DNA from 2 places in the Bacillus sp. AK128 genome. Region 1 is predicted to be linked to the other one. Evidence: riboswitches for the same ligand, from Rfam matches in the RefSeq annotation. Region 1 holds a riboswitch; the other holds the start of a gene.
The links. A riboswitch is a leader RNA that binds a small molecule or an ion and turns the genes downstream of it on or off. The one in region 1 is predicted to bind thiamine pyrophosphate.
Positions count from the first base shown of each region.

Region 2: it holds a riboswitch for thiamine pyrophosphate, as region 1 does, so the genes downstream of both, tenA (thiaminase II) here and M1D60_RS22515 (3-oxoacyl-ACP reductase) in region 1, are expected to answer to the same signal.

Region 1 covers NZ_CP096379.1:4,505,289-4,509,718, reverse strand. Annotated here, with positions in the region: gene M1D60_RS22530 (ABC transporter ATP-binding protein) at 1-70, opposite strand, end outside; gene M1D60_RS22525 (SulP family inorganic anion transporter) at 317-1,765, shown strand; gene M1D60_RS22520 (universal stress protein) at 1,781-2,200, shown strand; TPP riboswitch at 2,297-2,397, shown strand; gene M1D60_RS22515 (3-oxoacyl-ACP reductase) at 2,548-3,300, shown strand; gene M1D60_RS22510 (LLM class flavin-dependent oxidoreductase) at 3,381-4,430, shown strand, end outside.
Region 2 covers NZ_CP096379.1:3,459,200-3,463,629, forward strand. Annotated here, with positions in the region: gene M1D60_RS17345 (ABC transporter ATP-binding protein) at 1-130, opposite strand, end outside; gene M1D60_RS17350 (ECF transporter S component) at 337-918, opposite strand; gene tenA (thiaminase II) at 1,250-1,927, opposite strand; TPP riboswitch at 2,041-2,147, opposite strand; gene M1D60_RS17360 (YbjQ family protein) at 2,218-2,532, opposite strand; gene M1D60_RS17365 (hypothetical protein) at 2,513-2,710, opposite strand; gene M1D60_RS17370 (SulP family inorganic anion transporter) at 3,299-4,430, opposite strand, start outside.

The DNA of each region.
Region 1 (4,430 bases):
TTAGAGAATCAATGATGGTTTTCCCTTTAATTTTTTTTGTTACATTTTGTATCTGAACAATTCCTGTCATTTGGTATCTTCCTCTTTTCTCATCCCGTATTTTCATGCGGGTTTTTATGATACTTTGATCATAATGTAAAAAAGTCACAGTACTGAAGTGAGTATCGTCATAATAAAGTCACATCTTATGTTGCGATAAAGTAATAACGGTGTTTCTTAGGTAATAGGAATCTAGCTCATTAGCTTATGTAGGAAACAAAATCGAATTAATTAGTTTTAAGCCATTAGCTCATACTACAAAGAAAGGAGGCGTAGTATGGAGACATTAACATATAAACAATCTTGGTTCGGAAATGTAAGAGGAGATATCCTATCTGGAATAGTCGTAGCACTTGCATTGATACCTGAAGCGATTGCCTTCTCTATCATTGCAGGTGTTGATCCGATGGTTGGATTATATGCTTCGTTCACTATTGCAGTAGTGATTGCTTTTGTTGGTGGTAGGCCGGGAATGATTTCAGCAGCTACAGGTGCGATGGCCTTATTATTTATTGATTTGGTTGCTGAACATGGAATCCAATATCTTCTAGCTGCGACAATTTTAACAGGAATTATTCAAATACTATTTGGAGTCTTTAAATTAGCTAGATATATGAAGTTTATCCCGAGGTCTGTGATGGTAGGATTCGTCAATGCGCTTGCCATTATGATTTTCACCTCTCAGCTTCAGCACTTTGTAGGGGAACAGTGGATTATGTATGCTCTGGTTGGACTAACCTTAGCGATTATTTATTTATTTCCATATCTTATAAAAGCAGTTCCTTCTACATTAGTTGCCATTGTAGTCATCACTGCTTTATCCATTTTCATGAACTATGGAGTTAGAACTGTAGGAGATATGGGAACAATCACTCAGACGTTGCCAGAATTCTTCATTCCAAACATCCCTTTGTCAATCGATACCCTTATGATTATCTTTCCTTATTCTTTGGCCCTTGCTGTTGTTGGTTTATTAGAATCGTTATTAACAGCCACGATTGTCGATGATATGACAGACTCTGATAGTAATAAAAATGTTGAAAGTAGAGGTCAAGGTATAGCGAATATTGTGACAGGATTTTTTGGAGGTATGGCAGGATGTGCGATGATTGGTCAATCAGTAATAAATGTTAAATCTGGTGGAAGAGGAAGGCTATCTGCCCTAGTAGCAGGTGTTTTCTTAATGTTTTTAATTGTCGTACTTGGTGATATTGTAGTCCAAATACCGATGGCGGCTCTAGCTGGGGTGATGATCATGGTATCAATAAGTACTTTTGATTGGAACTCACTTCGAACCTTACATTTAGTGCCTAGAAGTGATGCGATTGTGATGGTGATTACTGTTTTAGCAGTTGTTTTAACCCATAACTTAGCTATTGGGGTATTCACTGGTATCTTATTAAGTGCCATTTTCTTTGTGTCTAAAATATCAAGAGTCCGTGTAAATAGTAAGGTGGAGGGGAATACAAGAATATATGAAGTTAAAGGAGAGCTCTTTTTTGCCTCTGTTACAGAACTTTTAACTAAGTTTAATTACAAAGAAGAGATGAAAGTTGTAGAAATTAATTTAAGTCGTTCGCATATTTGGGATGAATCTGCTGTTGCAGCCGTAGATAAGGTTGTTTCAAAATTTAAATCGAACGGTATCCAAGTAGAGGTAACGGGGTTAAATGAGGATAGTACGGAACTGGTAGAAAAGCTAGCAAATAAATTGAGTTCTCATTAAAAGAGGTGATGCTGAGTGTATAAAAAGATTGTTTTAGCAACAGATGGTTCAGAGCATTCAAAGCGAGCTGCTGAAAATGCCATTCATATTGCAACATGTACAGAAAACTCGAAAATCGAAGTCATTTATGTTGTAAATGCAGATCGAGCAAAGTCGGATGTGTTAGCTAGCTGGAATTCAATTGAGATTAATGACTCAAGAAAAGAAAGAATGAAGGATGTTGAAAAGAAGGCTTTAGAAGCTGGGGTTAACTTTGAGGTCAAGGTATTACACGGTGAGCCTGGTCCAGCAATCGTGGAATATGTAAATAAGTCGAATACGGACATTGTTGTGATTGGTAGTAGAGGTCTGAATACGTTACAAGAGTTTGTTCTAGGTAGCGTTAGTCATAAGGTTGCTAAACATGCAAATTGTCCGGTGTTGATTGTAAAGTAAAAGCTTTAATAGATAAAACTACACTGACACCAATGTGGTGGAAGGTTCTTCCTTGACATATATTTCCTAAAACTATAACATTGAAGATAACTTGAATATATGCACTAGGGGTGTTATTTAACTGAGATGAGAATTACCTCAAACCCTTTGAACCTGAACTAGGTGAAACTAGCGTAGGAAAGTGTAAACTCTTATACATATTTATAGAGCGATTGTGCCTTATTTTTAATATGTAGTTATTTGTTTTTACGCAATTTTCCTATGGGAGAGTTGCGTATTTTTTTATTTATCTATCTATCTATCATTATTAGTTAAGTAATATCAAATTTAAAATAGGAGTTGTTAGGATGACTAGAACAGTATTAGTAACAGGTAGTAGTAGAGGTTTAGGAGCAACTATTGTAAAGACATTGGCGGAAAGAGGATTTAAAGTGGTTATCAATTACTATAAAAGCAAAGATGCTGCTGAGAAGCTAGTTTCAGAGATTGGTGAGAAGAATGCTATTGCAATTCAAGCTGATGTAACAAATCGTAAAGAAGTAGATAACTTGATCAAAGAAGCAACGGAATATTTTGGTCAAATAGATGTTGTAGTCAACAATGCTTTAGTAGATTTCAAATTTGATCCAACCAAACAAAAAACCTTCACAGAACTCACTTGGGATGATTATCAAAAACAACTTGATGGTACTTTAAAAGCAGCATTTAATGTAATTCAAAGTGTCCTACCTCAATTTATGGAACGAAAAAATGGAAGTATTATAGGCATAGGTACTAACTTATTTCAAAATCCTGTTGTACCTTATCATGAATATACAACAGCTAAAGCTGGATTAATAGGTTTTACACGTAATATCGCTGCTGAATTAGGCGTATATGGTATAAGAGCGAATGTAGTTTCAGGCGGATTATTAAAAACGACTGACGCCAGTGCTGTTACAACACCAGAAGTATTTGATTTAATTGCACAATCAACACCATTGAAAAAGGTGACCACACCTCAGGATGTAGCAAATATGGTTGCTTATTTATCTTCGGAAGAAGCGAACGGTATTACAGGTCAAAATTTTACAATCGATGGCGGTTTGACAATGAACTAATGCTTAAATGATCATGGATAACCTCCAAAAGAAGGAGTATCCATGACAATTATTAATGATCTATTTTGAGGTGTAAACAAATGACAAAAACTATAGAAAAACAACTACACTTAGGTGTTTTGCTGTATGGTTGTGGACACCATCAAGCTGCTTGGTTAATGCCTGACTCAAGCGTTGAACGTATTGGTGACATTTCTTACTACCAATCTTTAGCGCAGTTAGCGGAAAAAGGTTACTTTGATGCCGTATTCTTTGCTGATAATCAATCTTTCCAAGCTAAAAATTTTAGTGATATGCCTGCATTTTGGTTGGATCCAATAGTTAATTTAACTGCTATATCTCAAGTAACAAATCATGTGGGATTAGTTTCAACCATCTCAAGTACTTTTTCTAATCCTTTCACCGCTTCACGGCAGCTATTAAGTTTAGATCATATTACAAAAGGACGTGTTGGTTGGAATCTTGTTACGTCAATGACTGATTTAGAGGCGTTAAATCATAGTATGGAAGAACTGCCTCCTCATGACAAACGTTATGAGAAGGCAGATGAATTCGCTGCTTTAATGAGTAAGTTATTTCTTTCATGGGACAGTAAGGAGTTTCTACATGATCGAGAAGAAAGAAAATTGATAAATCCTTTAAACATTAAGTCTTTTAATCACGAAGGTACCTATTTTAAAGTATGTGGCCCATCCACTACGCCAAAAAGTCCGCAAGGTAAACCAGTCTCCATGCAAGCAGGGGCATCTAAACAAGGCATTGCATTAGCCGCAAAATATGCTGATGCAGTCTATTCAGTGTCGTGGAACTTAAAACAAGCAAAAAAATTTCGTCAAAAATTAGATGAACAAGTTAAACAAAGCGAAAACAGCAATAGACATATTAAAGTATTTCCAGGCTTAGTAACCTATGTAGGTCATACTCATGAGGAAGCTTTAGCCAAAAAAGCTGCATTAGATGAGCAATTACCTCTTGAAACAGCTCTAAAGCAGTTGAGTTACTTTATTCGACAAGACTGTTCTAACTGGGAAATTGATAAAGAAGTACCTCCATTACCCCCAGTAGAAGAATTTTCTGGTCCAGTTGGACGTTACGAAACGATACTAGAAATTATTAGTGATAAACAACCT
Region 2 (4,430 bases), 1.0 Mb from region 1:
CGCACCCAGAAGGGCCAAGGAGGAGTACCTTCTCCCCCTTGTTAATCTCTATATTTAAATCTTTAAATAGCAAGTCTTTCTCTTTTGGAAATTTCAGTCGTAGATTCTCAAGTTTCATACAAGGCTTCATACGTCACCTATCCTTTATTGATTGGCTATGTTAAAGTTTGTTGTTGATTTCCGTTCCAGGACACTCGCTTTCCACGGGCGGGTTCGGGAGCCTCCTCGGCGCTTCACGCCTGCGGGGTCTCCTTCACCACGCTTCTCCCGCAGGAGTCTCGCGTCCTTCCACTTCAATCAACCCTGCTAATAATCAACACTGTACTTTGACACAACCTATTGATTCAATGCGTCGTAATCTGCTTGATCGGCTGATCTAACCAAGTTGGTTACCCCTGTCTTTTCTAATGCTTTCACTAGGAAATAAGCAAATACTCCCGCTATTAAAATTGCACCGATGGTTCTTGCACCCATATACAGGCTTAAGTTCCAAAGAGCTAGGTCTCCAATATATCCTTTATAGAAGTCCATAATTAACGATCCAACCGTTGAAGCAACAGCAGCCAAACTTACTACTAATAGATCAAAGCGCTTGTAAAGGAATAACATGAAAATAAGCTCTGCACCAAGACCCTGGAATACTCCATAAATTAATACTTCAAGTCCCCATTCAGATCCCATTAAAAATTCACCAGATGCTGCTGCAACTTCTGCTAGAAAGGCCACTCCAGGTTTTCTAATAATCAAGAACGCAACAGTAGCCGCAATAAACCACATTCCATAAAGAAGTTGATCCACATGAAGACCTAATGGAGCAACAGCTGCATAAATAGGACTCCATAGTTTATAAACAACACCAAATACAATCGCAATGATAACTGTTACTAATATATCTGTAAGCTTTAATCCTTTTGACATAGGTATTCCCTCCGAGTTGGTTCAAGTTATTGGCCGTTTTTGGCCTGTATTTTAAAAGCTAGCTCTTTTAAATTAAGTTGTTGATTTTCGTTACAGGACACTCGCTTTCCGCACTTGCACAGGATGTGCTGGCTTCTGCGTTGCTCACAGGACGTGAGCGACCTTAGCAGAAGTTCCATTAAGCCTCCTCGGCTTTGCCTGTGGGGTCTCACCTGAACGGCTTCTCCCTCAGGAGTCTCGCATCCTTCCACTTCAATCAACAGTGCTAATAATCAGTTTGATTTTTTACATAAGCAAAACTTACAAGAATCTGTCTTTCCTTAATTATCCCCTAAACGTTTGCTGTTTCGGTTACTGGCCATTTTTCTTGTTTGTAGGCCATTTCCCAGAAAGAAAGCTCGTATTGGCTGCTAATTAGGAAGTTTTCTCTCATTCGTTTAAGGTCCGCCTCAGTTAAGCATTTGGCTATTTCATCTAATCTATTAATCTGTTCTTCTACTAACTCTCTGAACCATTCGCCGCCATATGCAGCGATCCAATCCTGGTAGATTGGTTCTGCAGGAGTTGCTCCTTGTAACCTTTCTCCAATTTCATAATAAAGCCAGTAGCAAGGTAGAATAGCAGATAGAATATCTCCTAGATGACCATAACCTGCACGGTACATATGTGATGTGTAGGCATAAGCAGTAGGGGCTGGTTGAAAGGATTGTCTTTCCTCCTCTGTTATTCCCATTCTTTTAGAGAAATTCTCATGCAGCTGAAGTTCTGCCTCATATGTCCCCTGTGAATGTGCCGCAAATCTAGATGTCGTATGTAGGTCTAATGCTTTTGATGCACCTAGTGCCTGAACCTTTGAAAAATGCGTTAAATAATAGGAATCCTGTAAAACATAAAACCTAAAACATTCTAAGGGCAGACTTCCATCCGCTATCCCTGTTACAAACGGGTGATGAAAGCTTGCTTCCCAAATCGCGTCTGCATCTTTCCTTAATTGCTCAGTAAATTTCATACTTCCCCTCCATTTTCTTGAACTTTTCCACTAGGTTAGAGGTATAGTGAATGCATAAATGCAAAAAAACCACTTTTCATAAGAAAAGTGGTTTTGTAGTTAGAAAGGAATAAAGATTCCAACCTCCACTTCCCTACGCTGGTATAAACCAGATCAGGTTCAAAGGGTCTTAAAGTGAAACTTTAATCTCAGCCTTTTAAAGGCTCCCCTAGTGAAATCATTCGATTATGTTATTTTCGTAATCATCATAACATGTTACAAATATTTGTCAACAACTACTCACTTGATTTTTAATCGACAATAACTGCTGTCCCGTATGCGATAATTTCAGAAGCATTGGTCATGACAGCAGAGGTTTCTAGTCTCATCGCAATAATTGCATTTGCACCCTTCGCCTCTGCATCCCTTACCATTCTCCCAATTGCATTTTTTCTTGCCTCTTCCATCATCTCTGTGTACTCTTTAATTTCTCCACCTACAATTGTCTTAAGGCCAGCCAATAAATCTTTCCCAATATGCTTGGATTGAACAGTACTCCCCTTAACAAAACCAATATACTCCTTAACTTCCTTACCAGGTACAAACTCAGTAGTCGCGATAATCATTGTCTTCCTCCTCTTTTTTTTCCTTCACACGGTCTCGAATTAGTGTGATTAATAAGAGTACCAGTGCTAATCCATTTAGAATAAAACAAATAATGGCCGTAACAAACTGCTGCTGAACAAGAAAGAAAAATCCAGCCAGCTGACTAATTATTAATAATGAAATTAGAATATATTTCAATTTCATCACTCCCTACTTAAATGTATAACTTTTTGGAATGAAATGGTAGCTGTTTTTAATAAATGCTGGTTTTGTATAGATTGTTGTTTTGCGTAAGAATCCTAGAAGCCGGATTTTCACCTAAGTTTCAGGCTGTTGATATACATGAAGAATTGCACTAATCCCAATACCAGCACGAACTCAAGAGAATCAGCACTCATGAGGAAATGTCCTTCATGAGGCAGATGAAGGACAAAGCAAGCCAGAGGTAGAGAGGAAATGTCCTTCATGAAGCAGATGAAGGACAAAGCAAACCAGAAGTAGAGAGGAAATGTCCTTCATGAAGCAGATGAAGGACAAAGCAAACCAGAAGTAGAGAGGAAATGTCCTTCATGAGGCAGATGAAGGACAAAACAAGCAAGAGGTAGAGAGGAAATGTCCTTCATGAGGCAGATGAAGGACAAAGCAAGCCGGAGGTAGAGAGTAAATGTCCTTCATGAGGCAGATGAAGGACAAAGCAAGCCGGAGGTAGAGAGGAAAAACCAATACTCATACTCCCTAAAACAGAAAAACCCCCATCCACAAGGGATGGGAGTTCCACACAATCTATTAATGTCCAGACAACTTGGCGCCTGGCTTATTGTGAACAGCTAAACGGTCCACTAGCGTAGAGCTATGCTCATTCAAGCCAATGATCGTAACTGCAGTATTATTTTCTCTTAGTTTAATAACAATTTTATCGATAGCTGCAACCGCTGAATCATCCCAGACATGGGCCTGCGAGAAGTCAATTTCAACCTTTTGTACTTCTTCTTTCAAATCAAAGCACTCAACAAGATCGGTTACAGATGCGAAGAATACTTGCCCTCTTATTCTATAAGTCTTTTTATTTAATACATGATCAAACGAGCTGGAAACATGTACCTTTGATATTTTCGCAACAAAGAAGATGGCACTTAATATAATTCCAGCGAATACACCCTTTGATAAGTCATGGGTGAAAACTACTGTTACCACCGTGACCACCATAACTATGGAATCCGTTACTGGTACTCTATTTAAATTCTTAAGAGAAGACCAGTCAAATGTACCAATGGAAACCATGATCATGACACCTACTAAAGCGGCCATTGGAATTTGGATTACGACATTTCCTAATACTAAGATTAGGAACATTAAGAACACACCTGCAACTAAAGCTGATAATCTACCTCTAGCGCCTGACTTTACGTTAATCACAGACTGGCCAATCATTGCACATCCAGCCATACCACCAAAGAATCCAGCCACAATGTTCGCAATCCCTTGACCACGGCTCTCCATGTTCTTATCACTTGTAGTGTCTGTCATATCATCAACAATCGTAGCTGTTAATAAAGATTCCAGCAAACCAACCATAGTTAAAGCTAGAGCGTAAGGGAAAATAATCACTAATGTTTCAAATGTGAAAGGAATATTGGGAATACCGAAAAACGGTAAAGCTTGAGTTAACTCACCCATATCTCCTACTGTACGAACTCCACTACCTGTGTATATAGCAATAATTGTAATCACAACAATCGCTACTAGTGGTGATGGTACTACTTTTGTAATTCTTGGTAGCAGATAAATAATCGCAAGAGCCCCCGCTACCATTGCATACATGGCAATTCCTTCTCCCACAAAATGCTGTAACTGCGAAGTGAAAATTAAAATCGCAAGCGCATTAACAAACCCTACCATTACGGAACGCGGAATAAAT